Regions from separate parts of the Streptomyces sp. NPDC044106 genome, predicted to be linked through region 3. Evidence: riboswitches for the same ligand, from Rfam matches in the RefSeq annotation. Region 3 holds a riboswitch; each other region holds the start of a gene.
What was found. A riboswitch is a leader RNA that binds a small molecule or an ion and turns the genes downstream of it on or off. The one in region 3 is predicted to bind cobalamin.
Positions count from the first base shown of each region.

Region 1: another riboswitch for cobalamin. It lies ahead of cobN (cobaltochelatase subunit CobN); the one in region 3 lies ahead of AC07DI_RS00930 (ribonucleoside-diphosphate reductase subunit alpha).
Region 2: another riboswitch for cobalamin. It lies ahead of AC07DI_RS35680 (cobalamin biosynthesis protein); the one in region 3 lies ahead of AC07DI_RS00930 (ribonucleoside-diphosphate reductase subunit alpha).

Region 1 is NZ_JBWKFZ010000005.1:226,692-234,202, reverse strand. It holds gene AC07DI_RS10680 (cobalt-precorrin-6A reductase) at 1-776, shown strand, start outside; gene cobJ (precorrin-3B C(17)-methyltransferase) at 859-2,319, opposite strand; gene AC07DI_RS10670 (precorrin-8X methylmutase) at 2,448-3,089, opposite strand; gene AC07DI_RS10665 (cobalamin biosynthesis protein CobG) at 3,086-4,564, opposite strand; cobalamin riboswitch at 4,685-4,816, shown strand; gene cobN (cobaltochelatase subunit CobN) at 4,854-7,511, shown strand, end outside.
Region 2 is NZ_JBWKFZ010000029.1:57,739-65,249, reverse strand. It holds gene AC07DI_RS35690 (putative cobaltochelatase) at 1-182, opposite strand, end outside; gene AC07DI_RS35685 (cobyric acid synthase) at 229-1,737, opposite strand; gene AC07DI_RS35680 (cobalamin biosynthesis protein) at 1,734-2,687, opposite strand; cobalamin riboswitch at 2,798-2,937, opposite strand; gene AC07DI_RS35675 (hypothetical protein) at 3,095-3,319, opposite strand; gene AC07DI_RS35670 (inorganic phosphate transporter) at 3,332-4,627, opposite strand; gene AC07DI_RS35665 (class II aldolase/adducin family protein) at 5,024-5,746, shown strand; gene AC07DI_RS35660 (alpha/beta hydrolase family protein) at 5,829-6,968, shown strand; gene AC07DI_RS35655 (hypothetical protein) at 7,090-7,511, shown strand, end outside.
Region 3 is NZ_JBWKFZ010000001.1:199,545-207,055, forward strand. It holds gene mctP (monocarboxylate uptake permease MctP) at 1-1,067, shown strand, start outside; gene AC07DI_RS00925 (GNAT family N-acetyltransferase) at 1,173-1,691, shown strand; cobalamin riboswitch at 1,753-1,875, shown strand; gene AC07DI_RS00930 (ribonucleoside-diphosphate reductase subunit alpha) at 2,006-4,414, shown strand; gene AC07DI_RS00935 (ribonucleotide-diphosphate reductase subunit beta) at 4,414-5,436, shown strand; gene AC07DI_RS00940 (bifunctional albaflavenone monooxygenase/terpene synthase) at 5,514-6,890, opposite strand; gene cyc1 (epi-isozizaene synthase) at 6,887-7,511, opposite strand, start outside.

The DNA of each region.
Region 1 (7,511 bases), on a different contig from region 3:
TACTGATCCTGGGAGGAACGACCGAGGCCCGCCGTCTGGCGGAGCTCCTCGCGGGCGAGGCGGCGCTGCGGGTGACCAGTTCGCTCGCGGGCCGGGTCGCGGCGCCCCGGCTGCCGCCCGGCGAGGTCCGCGTCGGCGGCTTCGGCGGGCCCGAGGGCCTCGCGGCGTGGCTGACCGCACACCACGTGGACGCGCTCATCGACGCCACCCATCCTTTCGCCGGCTCGATCTCGTTCAACGCGGCGACGGCCGCCGCCACCGCCCATGTTCCCCTGCTCGCCCTGCGCCGGCCCGGCTGGGTCGCGGGTCCGGGCGACGACTGGCACCCGGTCACCTCCCTGGCCCAGGCGGCCCGGGTCCTGCCCGCGCTGGGCGAGCGGGTCTTCCTCACCACGGGCCGGCTGGGCCTCGCCGCGTTCGCGGGCCCCGAGCTGGGCGCCCACTGGTTCCTCGTACGTTCCGTCGACGCGCCCGAGCCGCCGTTCCCGGCGCGCATGGAGGTGCTCCTCGACCGGGGCCCGTTCGCGCTCGCCGGGGAGCGCGAGCTGCTCCGTACACACCGGATCGACGTCCTGGTCACGAAGGACAGCGGGGGCGTGGCGACCGCGCCGAAACTGGCCGCCGCGCGCGAGGCGGGGGTGCCGGTGGTGGTCGTCCGGCGGCCCGCCGGGCCGGAGGGAGTCATCGGCGTCGCCACGCCGGAGGAGGCGGTTGCCTGGGTGCATGGTGAGGTGCGGGCCGATCGTGGCTGGTCACGCAGTTCCCCGCGCCCCTGAAAGCAGGGGCCCGCGGCCCCTTGAGGGGCGCGGGGAACTGCGCGACCAGCCACCACGCACCCGCAGGCGACGCACAAGAAGGTCACCCCTCGGGGTACCGCCGCGGCGTCCAGACGATCTGCTCCGCGCCGCCGCGCCGCCGCGACACCCGCGTCTGCGAAGACCCGACGATCAGCAGCGTACGCATGTCGACCTCCTCCGGATCCAGATCGGCGAGGCGCACGACACGCACGCTCTCCTCGGGCCCGCCGACATCCCGCCCGAGGACCACAGGCGTGTCCGGCGCCCGGTGCTCAAGGAGCAGCTCGCGCGCCTTGCCGACCTGCCAGGTCCGGCTCCGCGAGCCGGGGTTGTAGAGCGCGAGGACGAGATCCGCGGCAGCCGCCGCGGCCAACCGCTCCGCGATGACCTCCCACGGCTTGAGGCGGTCGGACAGGGACAGGGTGGCGTAGTCGTGGCCGAGCGGTGCGCCCGCCAACGCGGCCGCCGCGTTGGCGGCGGTCACCCCGGGGAGCACCCGTACGGGAACATCGTCGTACGCGTCCTGCGAGGCCACCTCCAGGACGGCCGTGGCCATCGCGAAGACGCCGGGGTCTCCGCCCGACACGACGGCCACCCGCCGCCCGCGCCGCGCCAACTCCAGCGCGAACTCGGCGCGTTCGGACTCGACGCGGTTGTCCGAGCCGTGCCGCCGCTGACCGGGTCGGTGCGGCACCCGGTCGACGTACGTGGTGTAGCCGACCAGGTCGTCCGCGGCGGCGAGCGCGCCGCGCGTCTCGGGGGTCAGCCACAGCGGGCCCGCGGGACCCGTGCCGACCACGACGACCTCGCCGGACCGCTCCGTCGACGGCTCCGGCGCGGGGCCGCCCGTCAGGGGCGCCACCCGGCTCGGCAGGACCGCCACGGAGAAGTACGGCACCGACTCCGGGTCCACGTCGGCCAGCCTGCCGGTGCGCTCGCCCGCCATGGTGGCCCGCTCGACGTAGCGGGCCTCGTCGAGGCGGCCCGCGCTCTCCAGGGCGCCGCGCACCTTGCCGAACGTGCGGCCAAGCTTCATGACGACCGCCGAGTCCGTCGCCGCGAGGCGCGCGGCCAGCTCCTCCTCGGGGAGCGTGCCGGGCAGGACGGTGAGGACCTCCTCGGCCTCCACAAGCGGCTCCCCGAGGCGGGCCGCCGCCGCGCTCACCGAGGTGACACCGGGGATCACCTCGGTCGGGTAGCGGTGCGCGAGGCGCTTGTGCATGTGCTGGTACGAGCCGTAGAAGAGCGGGTCGCCCTCGGCGAGGACGGCGACCGTGCGGCCCGCGTCGAGGTGGGCGGCGAGGCGGGCCGCGGCCTCCTCGTAGAAGGCGTCGAGCGCGCCGCGGTAGCCGCCGGGGTGGTCGGTGTGCTCCGTGGTGACGGGGTAGACCAGCGCTTCCTCGATGTGGTCGGCGCGGATGTGCTTCGCCGCGATCGAGCGGGCGATGGAACGGCCGTGCCGGGCCGAGTGGTACGCGACGACGTCGGCCGCCGCGATCACCTCGACGGCGCGCAGGGTCATCAGGGAGGGATCGCCGGGACCGAGGCCGACCCCGTACAGCTGTCCCCCGGTGGCTCCGGCCCCGGCGGTTTCGGCCCCGGCGGTTTCGGCCCCGGCGGTTTCGGTCTCGATGGTTCCGGTCTCGGTGTTCACTCCGCCTCGCTCGCAATCGCGTTGATCGCCGCCGCGGCCATCGCGCTGCCGCCACGACGCCCTCGTACGACGAGGTACTCCAGACCGGAGTGGTGGGCGGCCAGCGCGTCCTTGGACTCGGCGGCGCCGACGAAGCCGACCGGGATGCCGAGGACGGCGGCCGGGCGCGGCGCGCCCTCCTCGATCATCTCCAGGAGGCGGAAGAGCGCGGTGGGCGCGTTGCCGATGGCGACGACGGAGCCTTCGAGGCGGTCGCGCCACAGTTCGAGCGCGGCGGCGCTGCGGGTGGTACCGAGCCGCGCCGCGAGGTCCGGCACGGACGGGTCGGCGAGGGTGCAGATCACGTCGTTGTCGGCGGGCAGCCGCTTGCGCGTGACGCCGCTCGCGACCATGTTCGCGTCGCACAGGATCGGCGCGCCGTCGCGCAGGGCCTTGCGCGCGTCCGCGATCACCCGCGGGCTGTGGGCGAGATCCTTCACGAGGTCGACCATCCCGCAGGCGTGGATCATCCGGACCGCGACCTGGCTGACGTCGGCGGGCAGGCCCTGGAGGTCGGCCTCCGCCCGGATGGTGGCAAAGGACTCGCGGTAGATCGCCGCGCCGTCCTTCTCGTAGTCGAACACTGTGCTCTCGCTCATCTCGTGGCCGTTGGAGTGCTTGCGGAAGGGCTGTTTGCGGAAGGGGTGCTTGTCGAAGTCGTACGTGCTGCGGTGACCGTCCCGGCCAGGGTGTCGCCCGTCACGGGCACCGCCGAGGCGCCGGTGCGCACCGTCACCTCGTAGCGGCCGTCGCCGATGGCGAGGACGTCGACCCAGTCGCCGTGCGGGTGCCCGCACCGCCGCTCGCAGCCGGACCAGTGGACGGGCAGTCCGCCGTGGCCCGGCACGGCGTCCGCGCGGACGTCGGCGAGCGACTTGGCGCAGCCGGGGCGGCCGGTGCAGGCGCCGACGCCGGACCAGGGCGAGCCGGGGGCGGTGACGTAACCGGCCTCGGCCAGTGCGGCGAGGCGCTCACGGGCCGCCGCTCCGTCGGCGAAGCCGGGCAGCACGAAGCCGCGCCACGGGGTGACGCGCAGCTCGTCGGCGGGCAGCGGGAGGAGGGCCCGCCACTGGGCCGCGGTGACACGGCCGAGGGGTGCGTTGACGACCACGGCGTGACCGGTGACGCCGGGGACGGGCGGGGCGGCGACGGGCATTCCCCGGGCAGCGACCGGCATCTCCCGGGCACCAACCGGCACCTCCGGGGCCGTGACCGGCATCTTCGGGGCGGCGCCCGGCGACTCCGGGGCGCCGACAGGCATCCCCGGAACCGCGACCGGCTCCGCCGCGACCCCCGCCCGCGTCAGCGCCCGCGCCACCTCCACCCGCTGCCCGTCGGGAAGCTCCCGTACCCGCCAGGCCCCGTTGCCCGCCTCGCGCGCGGCGTCGAGGAAGGCGCGGGCCGCCGCGAGGGCGGCGCGGGGGGCGTCGGCGCCTGCGACCCGGAAGGCGTGCCTCCCGAGGCGTACGACGGCCGTTCCACCGGAGCGCACCGCCCCACCGGATCGCACCGCGCGACCCGCACCCGCCGTCCCGTCCGCCCCCACCGCCCCGTCCGATTCTGCGATCAAGGTCACATCCGCGCCGAGGCCCGCCACGTCCCCGCGCCCGTCGTCCAGGGCGAACAGGAAGCGGCCGGAGAGCGCCGTCGTCCACTCCTCCGCGCAGAGGAGTCCGTCCAGCTCGCGGGCCCACAACTGCACGTCGGCGTGGCCGAGTCCGTCGGTTCCCGCGAGCGGCGATGCCACCACGTTCCGCACGCGTTCGTGCCGCTCGGAAGGCAGCAGGCCCGCGTCCGCGAGCAGGTGGGAGAGTTCGCCGCCGCACGCCTCGCCGAGGCCGCGCAGCTCGATGTTGCCGCGCGAGGTGACGCTGAGGTTCCCGTCCGCGAGACGCTCCGCCGCGACTCCGAGCACGGTCGCCTGACGGGCCGTCAAAAGGCCGCCGGGCAGGCGGAGTCGGGCGAGCCTGCCGTCGTCGGCGAGGTGCAGGCGAAGGGCTCCGGGGCAGGCGTCGCCCCGGTCGCGTATGAGGGATTCGCCCTGGTCTGGGGAGGGAGCTCGGGTGGGCGGCATGGCGGCGAGCATACCCACGCGGTTCCGGCCGGTCGCCTCCCGAGACGGGCCGTCCCGGCAGGTGGCCGCACCGCTCGCGGCGGGCAGGACTTACTATGCAGGCGGCGGGCTACCAAGTCCGTCGACGCCAGCGACGGCGTGGGTCCACCAGGACCCTGGGGAGGAAGCCCGGTGCGAATCCGGCGCGGTCCCGCCACTGTGAGCCCCACCCGCGTGGGGTGAGCCAGGAACTCCTGCCGTCCATACGACCACCCGGGGCGCGGACACCCCGAGGAAGGCCTGCGCCCGCATGCTTCTGCTGTTGTCGACCTCCGACACCGACCTGCTCAGCGCCCGCGCGGCGGGGGGCCCGGTCGACTACCGGTTCGCCAACCCCTCCCGCCTGGACCTGGACACTCTTCCCGGCCTGCTCGACGGCGTCGACCTCGTCGTCGTACGCCTCCTCGGCGGCGTACGCGCCTGGCAGGACGGCCTGGACCAGCTCATCGCCACCGGCCTCCCGGTCGTCGTGCTCACCGGTGAACAGGCCCCCGACGCCCAGCTGATGGCCTCCTCCACCGTGCCGATCGGCATCGCCGCCGAGGCGCACGCCTACCTCGCGCACGGCGGCCCCGCCAACCTGGAGCAGCTGGCCCGCTTCCTCTCCGACACCGTGCTGCTCACCGGCCACGGTTTCGAGCCGCCCGCGCCCGCGCCGTCCTGGGGCCCGCTGGAGCGCACCGCGCGCCCCGTCGAGGGGCCGACGGTGGCGGTGCTCTACTACCGCGCCCACCACATGAGCGGCAACACCGCGTTCGTCGACGACCTGTGCAGCGCCATCGAGGACGCGGGCGCCCGCCCGATGCCGCTGTACGTGGCTTCGCTGCGCGCCCCCGAGCCGGAGCTGATCGACGAGCTGCGGGCCGCCGACGCCATCGTGACGACGGTCCTCGCGGCGGGCGGCACCAAGCCCGCGCAGGCGTCGGCGGGCGGCGACGACGAGTCGTGGGACGCGGGCGCGCTGACCGGCCTCGACGTGCCGATCCTCCAGGCGCTCTGCCTGACCGGGTCGCGCTCGGCCTGGCAGGACAACGACGAGGGCGTGTCGCCGCTGGACGCCGCGAGCCAGATCGCCGTCCCGGAGTTCGACGGCCGCCTCATCACGGTGCCCTTCTCCTTCAAGGAGATCGACGAGGACGGGCTCCCCGCATACGTGGCGGACGCCGAGCGCGCGGCCCGCGTCGCCGGGATCGCCGTACGGCACGCGCGTCTGAAGCACATCCCGGCCGCCGACAAGCGCCTGGCCCTGGTGCTCTCCGCGTACCCGACCAAGCACTCCCGCATCGGCAACGCGGTCGGCCTCGACACCCCCGCGTCCGCCGTGGCGCTCCTGCGCCGGCTGCGCGCCGAGGGGTACGACTTCGGCCCCGAGGCCGACATCCCCGGCCTGGTCTCCGGTGACGGCGACGAGCTGATCCGCGCGCTCATCGACGCGGGCGGCCACGACCAGGAGTGGCTGACCGAGGAGCAGCTCGCCGCCAACCCGGTCCGCATCCCCGCCGCCGACTACAAGCGGTGGTACGCGACGCTCCCCGCCGAGCTGCGCGAGTCCGTCGAGGGCCACTGGGGTCCGCCGCCCGGGGAGATGTTCCTCGACCGCTCGCGCGTGGGCAACGGCGGCGACCCGGAGGGCGACATCGTGCTCGCCGCCCTGCGCCGCGGGAACCTCCTCATCCTCATCCAGCCGCCGCGCGGCTTCGGCGAGAACCCGATCGCGATCTACCACGACCCCGATCTGCCGCCCTCGCACCACTACCTGGCGGCCTACCGCTGGATCGCCGCGCCCGCCGCCGACGGCGGTTTCGGCGCCGACGCGATGATCCACCTCGGCAAGCACGGCAACCTGGAGTGGCTGCCGGGCAAGAACGCGGGCCTCTCCGCGGCCTGCGGCCCCGACGCCGCGCTCGGCGACCTGCCCCTGATCTACCCCTTCCTGGTCAACGACCCGGGCGAGGGCACCCAGGCCAAGCGCCGCGTGCACGCCACGCTCATCGACCACTTGGTGCCGCCGATGGCGCGCGCCGACTCCTACGGCGACATCGCGCGCCTGGAGCAGCTCCTCGACGAGTACGCCCAGATCAGCTCCATGGACCCGGCGAAGCTGCCCGCGATCCGCGCGCAGATCTGGACGCTCATCCAGGCCGCCAAGCTCGACCACGACCTGGGCCTCGAGGACCGTCCGGACGACGACGGATTCGACGACTTCCTGCTGCACGTCGACGGCTGGCTCTGCGAGATCAAGGACATGCAGATCCGCGACGGTCTGCATGTGCTCGGCAGCGCCCCGGCCGGCGCCGACCGCGTCAACCTCGTCCTCGCGATCCTGCGGGCCCGCCAGATCTGGGGCGGCACGACCGCGCTGCCCGGTCTGCGCGAGGCCCTCGGTCTCGACGAGTCCGCGGCGACCCGGGTGAGCGCCGACGCGGCCGAGGAACGGGCCCGCGCGCTGGTCCAGGCGATGGACGACGCCGACTGGGAACTCGCGGCGATCCCGCGCGACGAGGGCGAGCAGGTCGCCGCCGTGCTGGAGTTCGCGGCCCGCGAGGTGGTCCCGCGCCTCGCGGCCACCACCGCCGAGCTCGACCACTCGGTGCACGCCCTGAACGGCGGCTTCGTCCCGGCGGGCCCCTCGGGCTCCCCGCTGCGCGGCCTGGTCAACGTCCTGCCGACCGGCCGCAACTTCTACTCGGTCGACCCGAAGGCCGTCCCCTCCCGCCTCGCGTGGGAGACGGGTCAGGCGCTGGCCGACTCCCTCATCGAGCGGTACCGCAACGACAACGGCGAGTACCCCACCTCCGTCGGCCTCTCCCTCTGGGGCACCAGCGCGATGCGCACCGCGGGCGACGACGTCGCGGAAGCGATGGCCCTGCTCGGCGTCCGCCCGGTCTGGGACGACGCCTCGCGCCGC
Region 2 (7,511 bases), on a different contig from region 3:
CCGGCGACGACCGGCACCTCGGGGAGCAGCGCCGAGAGCGCGCGCACGGCGGTGGACTTGGCGGTGCCCTTCTCACCCCGCACGAGCACACCGCCCACGGCGGGCGAGACGGCGTTCAGCAGGAGCGCGAGCCGCAGGTCGTCCTGGCCGACGAGAGCGGTGAACGGGTACGGGGTGGTCACTGAGCCTCCTTGATGCGGTGGTGCGGGGTGGTGCTCACGACGGCGCTCACGAGGGCGCGCCGGGCGCGATGAACGGCAGCCCGGCCGGCGCGCCGTTCTCGATCAGGCCCAGCAGGCCGTCCGTGTCCGCGTGTTCTTCGATCAGGTCGCCGAGCAGGTCGAGCTGTTCCTCGCGCAGCGCCGCGAAGCTGGTGTCGGGCGCGGGCACGAAGCGGCGTCCGGCCGCGCGGGCGACCTCGGTGAGGAATCGGCGCCGGAACGCGTCGCTCTCCAGCGATCCGTGCCAGTGCGTGCCCCAGACCTCGCCGACCCGGCAGCCGTCCAGGAAGGGCTCGCCGCCCAGGACGTCGGCGACGCCGTGGTGGATCTCGTACCCCTCGACGTACTCGCCGAGGGCCTCGCCGACCGGTCGCGCCAGGGTCTTCTCGCGGGCGAACCGCACCCGCACCGGCAGCAGCCCGAGCCCGTCGACGGCCCCGGCCCGCGACTCGACCTCGTCCTCGATGTGCTCGCCGAGGACCTGGAAGCCGCCGCAGATCCCGAGCACGGGGCGGCCCTCGGCGGCGCGTCGTGCCAGGGCGTCGGCGAGGCCGCGCTCGCGCAGCCACTCAAGGGCGCGTACGGTCCCGCGCGTGCCCGGCACGACCACGAGGTCGGCGTCGACGAGCTCCTCGGCGCGGTCCACGAACCGCACGACGACGCCCGGCTCGGCGGCCAGCGCGTCCACGTCGGTGAAGTTGGACATCAGCGGCACCGCGCACACGGCGACCCGCAGCACGTCCTCGCCGACCGGCGGGGCCACCACCGACTCCCGGACGGCGCCCCGCAGGGACACCCGCAGGCCGTCCTCCTCGTCGATGCCGAGCCCGTGCTGGAACGGCAGCACACCGTACGTACGCCGCCCGGTGAGACCGAGCAGCATGTCGAGCCCGGGTTCCAGGAGGGAGACGTCCCCCCGGAACTTGTTCACCAGGTAGCCCGCGACGAGCTCCTGGTCGGCCGCGCTCAGCAGCGCCGTCGTCCCGAAGAACGACGCGAACACCCCGCCCCTGTCGATGTCCCCGACCACCAGGACGGGGAAGCGGGCGGCGCGCGCGATGCCCATGTTGACGATGTCGGTGCGCCGCAGATTGATCTCGGCGGGACTGCCCGCGCCTTCGCAGATCACGGCGTCATACGTGCCCCGGAGTTCCGCCAGGCATCCCAGGACGGTGTCGAGCAACTGCGCCTGCCGCCCTCCGTGGTAGCCACGCGCACTCATCTCGCCGACCGGCTTGCCCATCAGCACGACCTGGCTGGAGCGGTCGCCGCCGGGCTTGAGCAGAACGGGGTTCATCAGCGCGCTGGGCTCGACGCGGGCGGCCTGCGCCTGCATGGCCTGGGCCCGCCCGATCTCGGCGCCCTCGCGGGTGACGAAGGAGTTGAGGGACATGTTCTGCGCCTTGAACGGCGCGACGGACACGCCCTTGCGGGTCAGCCACCGGCAGATGCCGGCGGTGACGACGCTCTTGCCCGCGTCCGAGGTGGTCCCTGCGACGAGCAGTCCACCGCTCATGACGTTCTCCCTGACGTTGCCGACCGAAGTGCCCAGCGGGCGGTGACCACGGCGCCGAGGGCGAGCAGGCCGACGCGGCGGGACAGCTTCGCCGCCCGTTCGATGTCCCCCGCGCGCACGTCGCGCCCCTCCGCGTTCAGAACGGGCCGGTGCTCGACCCGCCCCCCGTACGACAGCGTCCCCCCGAGCCGTACGCCAAGCGCGCCGGCGAAGGCCGCCTCGACGGGTCCGGCGTTCGGGCTCGGATGCTTCGCCGCGTCCGCGCGCCAGGCCCGTACCGCTCCGGCGGGCGATCCCCCGGCCAGCGCCGCGAGGCCCGCGGTGAGCCGCGCCCCCGGCCATCCGACGACGTCGTCGAGGCGGGCGGAGGCCCAGCCGTACCGGCGGTAGCGGGCCGACTTGTGGCCCACCATCGCGTCCAGTGTGTTGACGGCCCGGAAGCCGACGAGTCCGGGCACCCCGCCCAGCGCGCCCCACACGAGCGCCCCGACCACCGCGTCGGAGGTGTTCTCGGCGACGGACTCCACGACGGCCCGCGCGATGCCGTCGGCGTCCAGCGCCTGCGGATCGCGCCCGCACAGATGCGGCAGCCGCTCCCGCGCGACCTCGATGTCCCCGGCCTCCAGCGCGCCGCCGATGGCCCGCGCCTCCCGGCCGAGCGAGGTGCCGCCGACGACGGCCCAGGTCGCGGCGGCGGTCAGCGCGACGGTTCCGGCCCGGGAGCGGCGTACGAGGGTGGTGGCGAGGGCGGCGGCGCCCGCCGCGCCTCCCGCGCAGACCACGGTGTGCAGCGCGCCCCAGCCGCGGTGGTCGCGCCAGAGCAGCCGCTCGACGGCGCCCGCGGCACGGCCGAACGCGGCGACCGGATGGCCCCGGCGGGGATCGCCGAGCAGCAGGTCACCGAGGAGGCCGGCGGCGGCGCCGTACGCGAAGTCGCGATCGGCACTCATGCGCTCAGCCCGTCGCCGTGCTGCGGAGAGGCTTCGACGAGCGGGGAAGGGGCGGCACCGGGCGGCCGGGCATGGCGATATGTCCTCACTCAGGGTGTCCGCGCCCTGGTTCGACGTGATCGGCGGCGAGAGTTCCTGGCTCGCGGGGAGTGGCTCCCCGGTGACAGTGGCGGGACCGCGCCGGATTCGCACCGGCTTCCTCTTCTGCCGCCGTAGTTGGCCCGGGCAGTCCACCACGGTCCGCGAAGGCCCGTCAACTCGCCGTTGACCTGCGGCGGGAGAGTGTGTTGGGGCCCACATGCGGGGTTGCGCGCACGCCCGGCGCGCGGGATCCGGATATACGGGTGGGGCGCGGAGCTCCGTACGCTCCGCGCCCCACCCGGGAAGACCGGCCGACGGCCCTGCCGTCAGGCGACGATCAGGAAGATGCCGTACGCCACCGCCGCCGCGCACAGGGCGAAGCAGGCATACGCGCCGGTGCGCGCCAGGGCCGCGGTGCCGCCCGTGGCGGCGGCCGCCGTCTCCTGCCGGGAGAGGCCGACGACGCCGAGGGTGAACAGGCCCACCAGGGCCACCGTCACCGCGAGACTGACTCCGAAGACGGAGCCGAGAGCTGCCCAGTCGATGCTCATGCTGGTCTGTCCTTACACGGTCGCGGGCCGGGCGGGGTCCGCCATGGCGCCGGTCGTGGTGGTGGTCGGGGCCGAGACCGTGACCCTGACGGGCTGGTCCACGGGGACGGCGGCGGCAGGCACGCCCGCCGGGGGAGGGGAGACGGCGGCGATCGCGGTGGTGACCACGCCCGCGGGCTCGGCGACCGCGGTGTCGTCGTGGCCGATCTCGTCGTCCGTGACGTTGGTGTGGTCGACGGCGTTGCGCCGCGAGAGCACCCAGATCACGCCCGAGCCCGCGATCAGGAGCGTCGCGGTGGCCGCGATGCCCCAGGGGCCCTGCTTGGTGAGGAACTCGGCGCCCGCGCCGACCAGGCCCGCCGCCGGCAGGGTCAGGCCCCACGCGACGAACATCCGGGTCGCGGTCGACCAGCGGACCACGCCGCCCTTGCGGCCGAGGCCCGCGCCCATCACGGCGCCCGAGCAGACCTGAGTGGTGGAGAGGGAGAAGCCGATGTGCGAGGAGGCGAGGATCGCCGTCGCGGCGCTGGTCTGGGCGGCGAAGCCCTGCTGCGGCGCGAGGTCGGTCAGGCCCTTGCCCATGGTGCGGATGATGCGCCAGCCGCCGAGGTAGGTGCCGAGCGCGATGGCCATGCCGGCCGAGACGATGACCCACATCGGGGGGTTGGCGCCGGGGTTCAGGACGCCGCCGGTGATCAGGGCGAGCGTGATGATGCCCATGGTCTTCTGCGCGTCGTTCGTGCCGTGGGCCAGCGAGACGAGGCCGGCGGAGGCGATCTGGCCCGCGCGGTACCCCTTGGCGGTGGCCTTCTGGTCGGTGCCGCGGCCGATCCGGTACGTCAGGCGGGTGGCCAGCGTCGCGGCGATGCCCGCCACGAGCGGGGCCGCGACGGCCGGGATCAGGATCTTGGTGACGACGGTGCCGCCGTTGATCGACGACCAGCCCATCGACATGACGGCGGCGCCGATGAGGCCGCCGAAGAGTGCGTGGGAGGAGCTGGAGGGCAGGCCCACCAGCCAGGTGACGAGGTTCCAGAGAATCGCGCCGACGAGCGCGGCGAAGATGACCTCTGTCTTCAGTCCGTCCTCGTTGACGATGCCGCCGGAGATCGTCTTGGCGACTTCGACGGAGAGGAAGGCTCCGACGAGGTTGAGCACGGCGGACATGGCCACCGCCGTCTTGGGCTTGAGAGCGCCGGTCGAGATGGTCGTCGCCATCGCGTTGGCAGTGTCGTGGAAACCGTTCGTGAAATCGAACACGAGAGCGGTGACGATCACGATCCCGAGGAGAAGCGTGATGTGTTCCATTTACCCAGGCTTCTGTTGGACGTCAGTGGCATGTGGAACGTAGGCAATCCGGGTGAACGGAAAGTGAACTGGGCCGGGCGGTGCGGTGACCCGAAGCGGAGTGCCCCTGCTCCGTATTCAGCAGGTGTCTGAAGATGATCGTAAGGAGCGGCCATGGGAGGCCCGCAAACGGGGCGGAGTGTCGGGTTCCGCCATCCGGCGGCCGTCTCCGGCGCACACCGCTTCGCCCGGCCCCCGAACCGGCCAGGAGACGCGGATCACCCCCACCGGCTGCCGCGTCCGCCGCGCCCGCCGACGCCGGGGGACCGTAAGCGGAATCCCGCCAGGGCCGGTTCCGCACCGCCCCTTCCGCGCTCCGCTCCGCGGCGCCCGGGGCCGGGCTGGCAGGATCGCCGCATGACTGAGCAGGGACAGGCGCAGGAGCGGCGGCAGGAACAGGTGACGCGGCGGCAGGCGGACCCGGGCGCGGCGCGCGACGCGATCGGGCGGGCCTGGGACGAGCTGGTCGAAACGGCCCGCAGGACCGTGGCGGACGGCCTGGTCGTCGGCACCTCGGGCAACGTCTCGGTCCGGGTCGGCGACACCGTCCTCGTCACCCCGAGCGGCGTCCCCTACGACCGGCTGCGGCCCGCGGACGCGGTCGGCGTCGACCTCGAAGGACGGCAGGTCATCGGCGACCTCACGCCCACCAGCGAACTCCCGATGCACCTCGCGGTCTACCGGACCACCGACGCCAAAGCGGTGGTCCACACCCACGCCGTGCACGCCACGGCCGCCTCGATGCTGGTCACCGAGCTCCCCGCGGTCCACTACATGACCGGCGCCCTCGGCGGCCCGGTCCGCGTCGCGCCGTACGCGCTGTACGGCACCGAGGAGCTGGCCCAGCACATGCTCCACGCCCTGCGTGCCCGCACCGGCTGCCTCCTCCAGAACCACGGAACGGTCACCTACGGGGACACCCTCGCCCAGGCCTACGACCGCACGGCCCAACTGGAGTGGATGTCCCGCCTCTGGCTGACGGCCGCCGCGGTCCCCGGCCGCGCCCCGACCCTGCTGTCCCTCGCGCAGCTGCGCGAGGCGCAGGACAAACTAGGGGGGTACGGCCAGCCGTCCCGCTGAGCGGCGCACTTCCGTCCGTTTCCGCTCACTCCGCGGGCATCGCCCACTGGCCTCGGGCGCCTCGCCCCCGGACACTGGGACGGTGCGCCCAGCCAAAGCGACGGCAGCGGCCGTCACCGCAGTCACAGCAGCCGCCCTAGGGACCGCCGCTGCCGCCATCGCGGCGGGCCGGTTCGCCAGCGACGCCGCCCTCAAGGCACCGGTGGGCCGTCCGCTGCCGACCGAGCCACGCCTGACCGTGCACGCCACGGCCGCGGGCCGGATCAGCCTGACCCGCGCCCTCGCGAGCCGCCGCCCCGGCACGTACGGCCTGAGCGGCAACGGCAGCCACGCGATCGTCGGCCCCGTCCTGGAGTCCGCCCCGCACGAGGCCGACACGGTCGTACGCCGCCTCGAAGCCGTCACCCACGGCTCCCTGGACCCCGGCGCCCGCGTCTGGCTCACCCCGCAGGTCCACGTCGGCGACCCGCTGACCGCACTCGGCATCGAGTACGCGGACGTCGACATCCCCGGCGAGCTCGGCTCCCTGCCCGCCTGGTCCGTGTCCGGCGCCCGCGACACGCACGTCATCACCGTGCACGGCCTGGGCACGACCCGCGAGCACCCCATGGTGGTCATGGACTTCCTGCGCCGCCTGCGGGTCCCCGTCCTCGACATCGCCTACCGCGGCGACCCCGGCGCCCCCCGCTCCCCGGACGGCCTCGGCCACCTCGGCGAGACGGAGTGGCGCGACCTGGACGCCGCCATGCGGTACGCCGTACGCCACGGCGCCGAGCGCATCGTCCTGTACGGCTGGTCCACCGGCGCCGCCATGTGTCTGCACGCCGCCGCGCACTCGGCCCTGCGCGACCGCGTCAGCGGCCTCGTCCTCGACTCGCCGGTACTCAACTGGGAGACCACCCTGCGCGCCCTCGCCGGCGCCCGGCGCACCCCCGGACCGCTCCTTCCGCTTGCGGTCCGTGCGGCACAGGGGCGCACGGGGCTGCGCGGCGACCGGATCCTGGCGGCGGGCGGCCCCGGCACACTGCGGGTCCCGACCCTGCTCGTGCACGGCCCCGACGACGCCGTCGCGCCCTGGCTCCTCTCCCGTCAACTGGCCGCCCGGCGCCCGGACCTGGTCACGCTCCACCCCGTCCCCGACGCACCGCACGGCGCCATGTGGAACGCCGACCCGAAGGGGTACGAAGAGGTGCTGCGCCGCTTCCTCACCCCCTTGCTGTGACCGTCCGCACCCCTGCCGCACCCCTCCCGTACGCCTTCCACCACCCCGGCCCGCGGCGGACGAACGGCCCCCGTCCGCATTCCGTTTGGGTTTTCGGACCGTCAACAGGAAGACTGCTCCCGTGACGTCCCGTACCCCGCGCGACTCCAGGCTCCGACTTGTCCGCGCGCCCTACCCGAGGGCCGAAGAGCGAAAAGAGGCCCGGCGCGACGCGACACGACCCCTCTCGGCCGCCCCCGGCGCGATGAGCAACCGCCGCACGCGCCGTCCCGCGCCCCGGCCGCCCGAGGGCACCCCCGCCCCCGCCGAACTGGCCCGGGCGGCCCGCGCCTGTCTCGCCGACGCCGTACGGGTCGCCCGCTGGGCCGACGCCGCCCTGCGCCCGGGCCCCGGCGGCACCGGCGGAACGCCCGACGGCAAGGGCACGCTCTCCGACGCCACCGCCGAACGCGCCGCCGGCGAGCTGGGGCTGACCCCCGCTCAGGTCCGCGCGGACTGGGACACCGCACGCCTCGCGGGCCTCATCGAGGTGCACGGCGACAG
Region 3 (7,511 bases):
CGTCCGGCCTGCGCGCGCCCGCGCTGATCGCGTTCGTGAAGGACGGACTGATCTACCTCGTCATCGCCGTCGCGATCATCTACATCCCGATCAAGCTGGGCGGCTTCGACGAGATCTTCCAGGCGGCGGGCGAGAAGTTCTCGAAGGCCAACGAGGCGGCGGGCAAGCCCGTCGCGGGCCTCGCGCCCGGCCGGGGCGGTCAGTGGACCTACGCCACGCTCGCGCTCGGCTCCGCGCTCGCCCTGTTCATGTACCCGCACTCGATCACCGCGACGCTCTCCTCCAAGAGCCGCGACGTCATCCGCCGCAACACCACGATCCTGCCGCTCTACTCGCTGATGCTAGGCCTGCTGGCGCTGCTCGGGTTCATGGCGATCGCGGCCGGGGTCAAGGTCGAGAACGGCCAGCTGGCCATCCCGCAGCTGTTCGAGAACATGTTCCCCGACTGGTTCACCGGCGTCGCCTTCGCCGCCATCGGCATCGGCGCGCTCGTGCCTGCGGCGATCATGTCGATCGCGGCCGCGAACCTCTTCACCAGGAACATCTACAAGGACTTCCTCAAGCCGGACGCGACTCCCGAGCAGGAGACCAGGGTCTCCAAGCTGGTCTCGCTGCTCGTGAAGGTGGGCGCGCTCGTCTTCGTCCTCACGATGGACAAAACGGTCGCGATCAACTTCCAGCTGCTCGGCGGCATCTGGATCCTGCAGACGATGCCCGCGCTGGTCGGCGGCCTGTTCACCCGGTGGTTCCACCGCTGGGCGCTGCTCGCCGGCTGGGCGGTCGGCATGGTGTACGGAACGCTCGCGGCGTACGGCGTCGCCTCGCCGACCCAGAAGCACTTCGGCGGCTCGTCCGACGAGATCCCCGGCATCGGCGAGATCGGCTACATCGGCCTGACCGCGTTCATCCTGAATGTGGTCGTGACCGTGGTCCTCACCTTCGTCCTGAAGGCGCTGAAGGCCCCCGACGGCATCGACGAGACCTCCCCGGAGGACTACACGGCGGACGCGGGCGACCCCGGCGTCGTCCAGGAGCTGCCGAAGGCGACCGCGGGCGCCGGGCACTGAGAGCCTGTCCTTGAACCCGACACTCAACGCCGGTCCCCGCAAGTGACGTTGGGCCGCCGGAAAACCGGCGGCCCTTTGTCGTACCCGTGTTGCACACTGCGCCCCATGGACATCACCATCAGGCGGGCACACCCCGCGGAGCACGAGGCGCTGGGCGATCTCACCGCGCGGGCCTACCTCGACGACGGACATCTGGACCACGGAGCGGAGGACCGCTATCTGGCCGTGCTGCGGGACGTGGCGGGGCGCGCGGCGCACGCCGAGATCCTGGTGGCCGTGGCGGACGACGCGGCCTCCCGCGAGCTGCTCGGCGGCGTGACCTTCGTGCCGTCCGGCGGCCCCATGGCCGACATCGCGCGGGACGGCGAGACGGAGATCCGCATGCTGGCGGTCTCGCCCGCGGCGCGCGGCCGCGGTATCGGCGAACTCCTGGTGCGGGACTGCGTCCAGCGGTCCAGGGACGCGGGCCGCGACCGGCTCGTGCTGTCCTCCTCGCCCACCATGCGCACCGCCCACCGGCTCTATGAACGTCTCGGCTTCATACGCACCCCGGAGCGCGACTGGTACCCGATCCCGGGCCTGCCGCTGCTCACCTACGCGCTGGAACTCCCGACCGCACCTTAGACCCTGCCTATGCGAGCCGACACAAGATGTGGGCCTGCTTCAGAAGCACGGCACAAGATGTATGCTCATGCTCGCTGTCGCCGCAGGGGAATCCGGTGCAAGTCCGGAACTGTCCCGCAACGGTGTACGTGTACGCATTTGTCGTACCCGGAGTCCGAAGACCTGCCGGCAGTGCACCCGTGCCGTCCGGCCCGGGTGCCGACCGTCCGGGCCTCGTGGAATGGGCCGGTGGACGCGGTACGCCACCCTGCCCGGGTGCGCCCGTGTGTGCCGTCCTCTCCCCAGGCCCAGAGCCGAGCGAGGGAGAGCTCCACGTGACCATCGCGCCTGCCGAACCTGCGTCAGCGCTGTCACCGCAGCCCACCGACAGCACTGTGGGTACCGACGCGCCAGGGACCGCGCTGCTGCGCACCCTGACCGACCTCACCGCCGATCTCCCCGACGCCGACGCCGGCCGGGTGGCCGCCGCCGCGCTGCGCGGCCGCTCCGCCCGGGCCGACGTGGCCGAGCTCAGGGAGCTCGCGACCGAGGCGGCCGCGGGGCTCATCTCCGAGGACCCGGCGTACTCCAAGCTCGCGGCCAGGCTCCTGTCGATCGGCATCCGCGAGGAAGCCGCTACCCAGGGCGTGCGCTCCTTCACCGAGTCGATCGCGGTCGGCCACCGCGAGGGCCTGATCGCCGACCGCACGGCGTCCTTCGTCACCGAACACGCGGCCCGGCTCGACGCGCTCGTGGAGAGCGCGCTCGCGGACGGCGCCGACTTCCGCTTCGGCTACTTCGGCCTGCGCACGCTGCACAGCCGCTACCTGCTGCGCCACCCGATCACCCGGCAGGTCATCGAGACGCCGCAGCACTTCATGCTGCGCGTCGCCAGCGGGCTCGCGGAGGACTCCAGCGTCCGGGCCGTGGACGAAGTTGCCGCGCTGTACGGCCTGATGAGCCGCCTGGACTACCTGCCGTCCTCCCCCACGCTCTTCAACTCCGGCACCCGCCACCCGCAGATGTCCTCCTGCTACCTCCTCGACTCGCCCCTGGACGAGCTCGACTCCATCTACGACCGCTACCACCAGGTCGCGCGGCTCTCCAAGCACGCGGGGGGCATCGGCCTCTCGTACTCCCGCATCCGCTCCCGCGGCTCGCTGATCCGCGGCACGAACGGGCACTCCAACGGCATCGTGCCGTTCCTCAAGACGCTGGACGCCTCGGTCGCCGCGGTGAACCAGGGCGGACGCCGCAAGGGCGCCGCCGCGGTCTACCTGGAGACCTGGCACTCCGACGTCGAGGAGTTCCTGGAGCTGCGCGACAACACCGGTGAGGACGCGCGCCGCACCCACAACCTCAACCTCGCGCACTGGATCCCCGACGAGTTCATGCGCCGGGTCGCCGCCGACCGGGACTGGTCGCTGTTCTCGCCCTCCGACGTGCCCGACCTCGTCGACCTGTGGGGCGAGGAGTTCGACGCCGCCTACCGCGCGGCGGAGGCCGCCGGGCTCGCGAAGAAGACCCTGCCCGCGCGGGAGCTGTACGGCCGCATGATGCGCACCCTCGCGCAGACCGGCAACGGCTGGCTGACCTTCAAGGACGCCGCCAACCGCACCGCGAACCAGACCGCCGAGCCCGGTCACACCGTGCACTCCTCCAACCTCTGCACCGAGATCCTGGAGGTGACGGACGACGGCGAGACGGCTGTCTGCAACCTCGGCTCGGTGAACCTCGGCGCGTTCGTCGACCCGGCCGCGCAGGACATCGACTGGGAGCGGCTCGACGCCACCGTCCGCACCGCGGTGACCTTCCTCGACCGCGTCGTCGACATCAACTTCTACCCGACCGAGCAGGCCGGGCGCTCCAACGCCAAGTGGCGCCCGGTGGGCCTCGGCGCGATGGGCCTCCAGGACGTCTTCTTCCAGCTGAAGCTGCCCTTCGACTCCCCCAAGGCGCGCGCCCTGTCGACCCGGATCGCCGAGCGCATCATGCTCGCCGCGTACGAGGCCTCCGCCGACCTCGCCGAGCGCAGTGGCCCGCTCCCCGCCTGGGAGAAGACCCGCACCGCGCGCGGTGTCCTGCACCCCGACCACTACGACGTGGAACTCACCTGGCCGGAGCGCTGGGCGGCGCTGCGCGAACGCATCGCGACGACCGGCATGCGCAACTCGCTCCTGCTCGCCATCGCGCCGACCGCCACCATCGCGTCCATCGCGGGCGTCTACGAGTGCATCGAGCCGCAGGTCTCCAACCTCTTCAAGCGCGAGACGCTGTCCGGCGAGTTCCTCCAGGTCAACGCCTACCTGGTGGATGAGCTGAAGCGGCTCGGTGGCTGGGACGCGCAGACCCGCGAGGCGCTGCGCGAGGCCAACGGCTCGGTGCAGGGCTTCGACTGGATCCCCGCCGAGGTGCGTGAGCTGTACCGCACCGCGTGGGAGATCCCGCAGCGCGGCCTCATCGACATGGCCGCCGCGCGCACCCCGTTCCTGGACCAGGCGCAGTCGCTGAACCTGTTCCTGGAGACGCCGACCATCGGCAAGCTCTCCTCCATGTACGCGTATGCCTGGCAGCAGGGTCTGAAGACCACGTACTACCTGCGTTCGCGCCCCGCGACGCGCATCGCCCGCGCGGCAGGCGGGCCGAACGCCGCGAGCGCCACCCCCGTCCCCCAGCAGGCGGCCGACCCCGACGCCGTCGCCTGCTCCCTGGAAAACCCCGAGTCCTGCGAGGCCTGCCAGTAATGAGCACCACGACCAACAGCGAGAAGAACCTCCTGGACCCGGGCTTCGAGCTGACCCTGCGCCCCATGCGCTATCCGGACTTCTACGAGCGGTACCGGGACGCGATCAAGAACACCTGGACCGTCGAGGAGGTCGACCTCCACTCCGACGTCGCCGACCTCGCCAAGCTCTCGCCCGGCGAGCAGCACATGATCGGCCGCCTCGTCGCGTTCTTCGCGACCGGTGACTCGATCGTCTCGAACAACCTGGTCCTCACGCTCTACAAGCACATCAACTCCCCCGAGGCCCGGCTCTACCTGAGCCGCCAGCTCTTCGAGGAGGCCGTGCACGTCCAGTTCTATCTGACGCTGCTCGACACCTATCTGCCCGATCCGGAGGACCGCGCGGCGGCCTTCGACGCGGTCGAGGAGATCCCCTCCATCCGCGAGAAGGCCCAGTTCTGCTTCAAGTGGATGGACTCGGTCGACCAGCTCGACCGCCTGGAGTCCCTGGCCGACCGGCGCCGCTTCCTGCTCAACCTGATCTGCTTCGCCGCGTGCATCGAGGGCCTGTTCTTCTACGGCGCCTTCGCCTACGTCTACTGGTTCCGCAGCCGCGGCCTGCTGCACGGCCTCGCGACCGGCACCAACTGGGTGTTCCGCGACGAGACGATGCACATGAGCTTCGCCTTCGACGTGGTCGACACGGTCCGCAAGGAGGAGCCGGAGCTCTTCGACGACGCGCTTCGGGAGCAGGTCACCGACATGCTCAAGGAGGCGGTCGAGGCCGAGCTGCAGTTCGCCCGCGACCTGTGCGGCGACGGCCTGCCGGGCATGAACACCGACTCGATGCGCGACTACCTGCAGTGCGTCGCCGACCAGCGGCTGCAGCGCCTGGGCTTCGCGCCGGTCTACGGCTCGGAGAACCCCTTCTCCTTCATGGAGTTGCAGGGCGTCCAGGAGCTGACCAACTTCTTCGAGCGGCGGCCCTCCGCCTACCAGGTCGCCGTCGAGGGTTCGGTCTCCTTCGACGACGATTTCTAGCCTGGCGCGGTAGGCCCGCGGTGTGTCCGCGGTGTGCCCGCCCCGTCGCTCAGGACGGGGCGGGCACGCCCGTGTGCTCAGCGTGGCCGGGCACGCAGGACGAGCCGCTTGGGGTGCAGGGTGATGCCGATCCGCGTACCGGTGTCGGTCTCCTTGACCCGCTCCAGGCGCCACTTCGGGGCCACCGTCCCGAGGATCAGGGCGAGTTCGGCCAGGCTGAAGTGGTCTCCCGGGCACTTCCTGTTGCCGACGCCGAACGGCATCATCGCGAACTCGGGGATGTCGGCCGCGCGTTCCGGGTTCCAGCGGTCCGGGTCGAACTCCAGATTCCGCTCGAAGGAACGCGGGTCGCGCTGCATCGCGTAGACGCTGTAGACGAGGTCCGCGTCCGCCGGAATCGAATAGCCTCCCAGCTCGGTTTCGGCCACGGACCTGCGCGTGAATATCCAGGCGGCCGGCCGTATGCGCATCGCCTCGGTGACGACATTGCGAGTGTGCGGCAGGTCCTTCAGATCGGCGAAAGTGATCGCCCGGTCCGGGGCCACGGCATTTACCTCTTCAACCAACCGCCTTTCCTGCTCCGGGTGTTCGGTGAGCAGATGGAACGCCCACGCCAGCGTCGACGCCACATTCTCCGCACCCGCCACGACGAGCGAAACGACGTTGTCGTGGATCTCCTGGTCGGCTATGGGCGCTCCGGTTTCGTCCCTTGCCCGCAGCAATTGCGCGAGCAGATCGTCCGGGCCGCCCGGCCCGGCCGCGCGGCGTTCCGCGACGATCTCGTCGACCAGCGCGTGCAGATCGGCGAGCGCCCTCTCGAAGCGCCGGTTGGCGGGGGTCGGCACCCGGTAGAGGGGCCCGACGGAGAGCACCATCCGGCGGTAGAGGCCCTCGAACACGGTGTGCAGCGAGTCGGCGATGCGGTCCGCCTTCTCGCCGATCGAGTCGACCTCAAGGAGCGAGCGCGAGACGATGCGCACGGCGGTGCGGAACATCTCCGCGCTCACGTCGACCGTGGCGCCCGGCTGCCAGCGGGCCGCCGTGGCCCGCGCCTCCTCCTCCATCACCTTGGCGTAGTCGGCGATCCGCTCGGGCCGGAACGCGGGCTGCATCATGCGCCGTTGCCGCCGGTGCAGCTTGCCGTTGCTGGTCGCCACGCCCTTGCCTAGGAGCACCTCCAGGGTGTCCCAGAGCGGCCCGCCCACGATGTACTCCGGGTCCTTCAGCATGGCGCCGACGAGCTTCGGATCGCAGACGGCGTACGCCGTCCGGGGCCCCAGCCTGATCCGTACGAGATCGCCGTGGTCCCGCAGCGCGGCGAGGAAGCCGAGCGGGTCGCGCACCAGGTGCCAGGCGTGGCCGAGCAGCGGCACACCGCCCCGGACGAGGGGCGGGGTGCGCAGCGGACCCGGCCCCGGGGTGGCCGGAGCGGGTATCGCGGATTCGACGCTCATTCCTCACCTACCAGTTCGTTTTCCGCCAGTCCGTCTTCCGTCACATACGGGGGTATGGACCTGTCGTCCCAGCTGTCCACCCGATAGCGACCGGATTCGTGATGGAACCAGTACACGGAAGAGAACCAGTTCCGCATATTGAAGACGCAGGATCCCACCGCGTCCGCGAGTTCCCTTCCGTGTTCACTCCCGTCCGCCATTGAGTCGGCGAGCAGAAGCACTTCCCGCTCCGCTTCGATGAATTCCATGACGCACTGACTGACGCGTCTGTGGACTTCCCGCACGGCCTCCTCAAGCGTCATTCCCTTGTGGTGGATGAGGCTGATCCCGAGATTGTGCAGCTCGTCCCCCGCGAGTTCTTTCGGGAGCGAGCACAGGTCGTTGTACCAGGCCGAGAAATCCTGGGTCGCCCGTGCCGCCCGCCGGTAAGCGGGGTGTTTCCGTACCGCCTCCGGCAGTTCGCGCCCCGCGGTCGGTTCGAGGAGGTCGATCCAGGCCCAGTGCGCGAACGTGAGCCGGCGCAGCTCGATGTACGCCTCGACCGTGGGCACCGTGCCGGCGCACCGGTTCCTGAACTCCTCGTCGTACGCCTCGATCACCGGGTGGAAGTGCCTGGCGAAC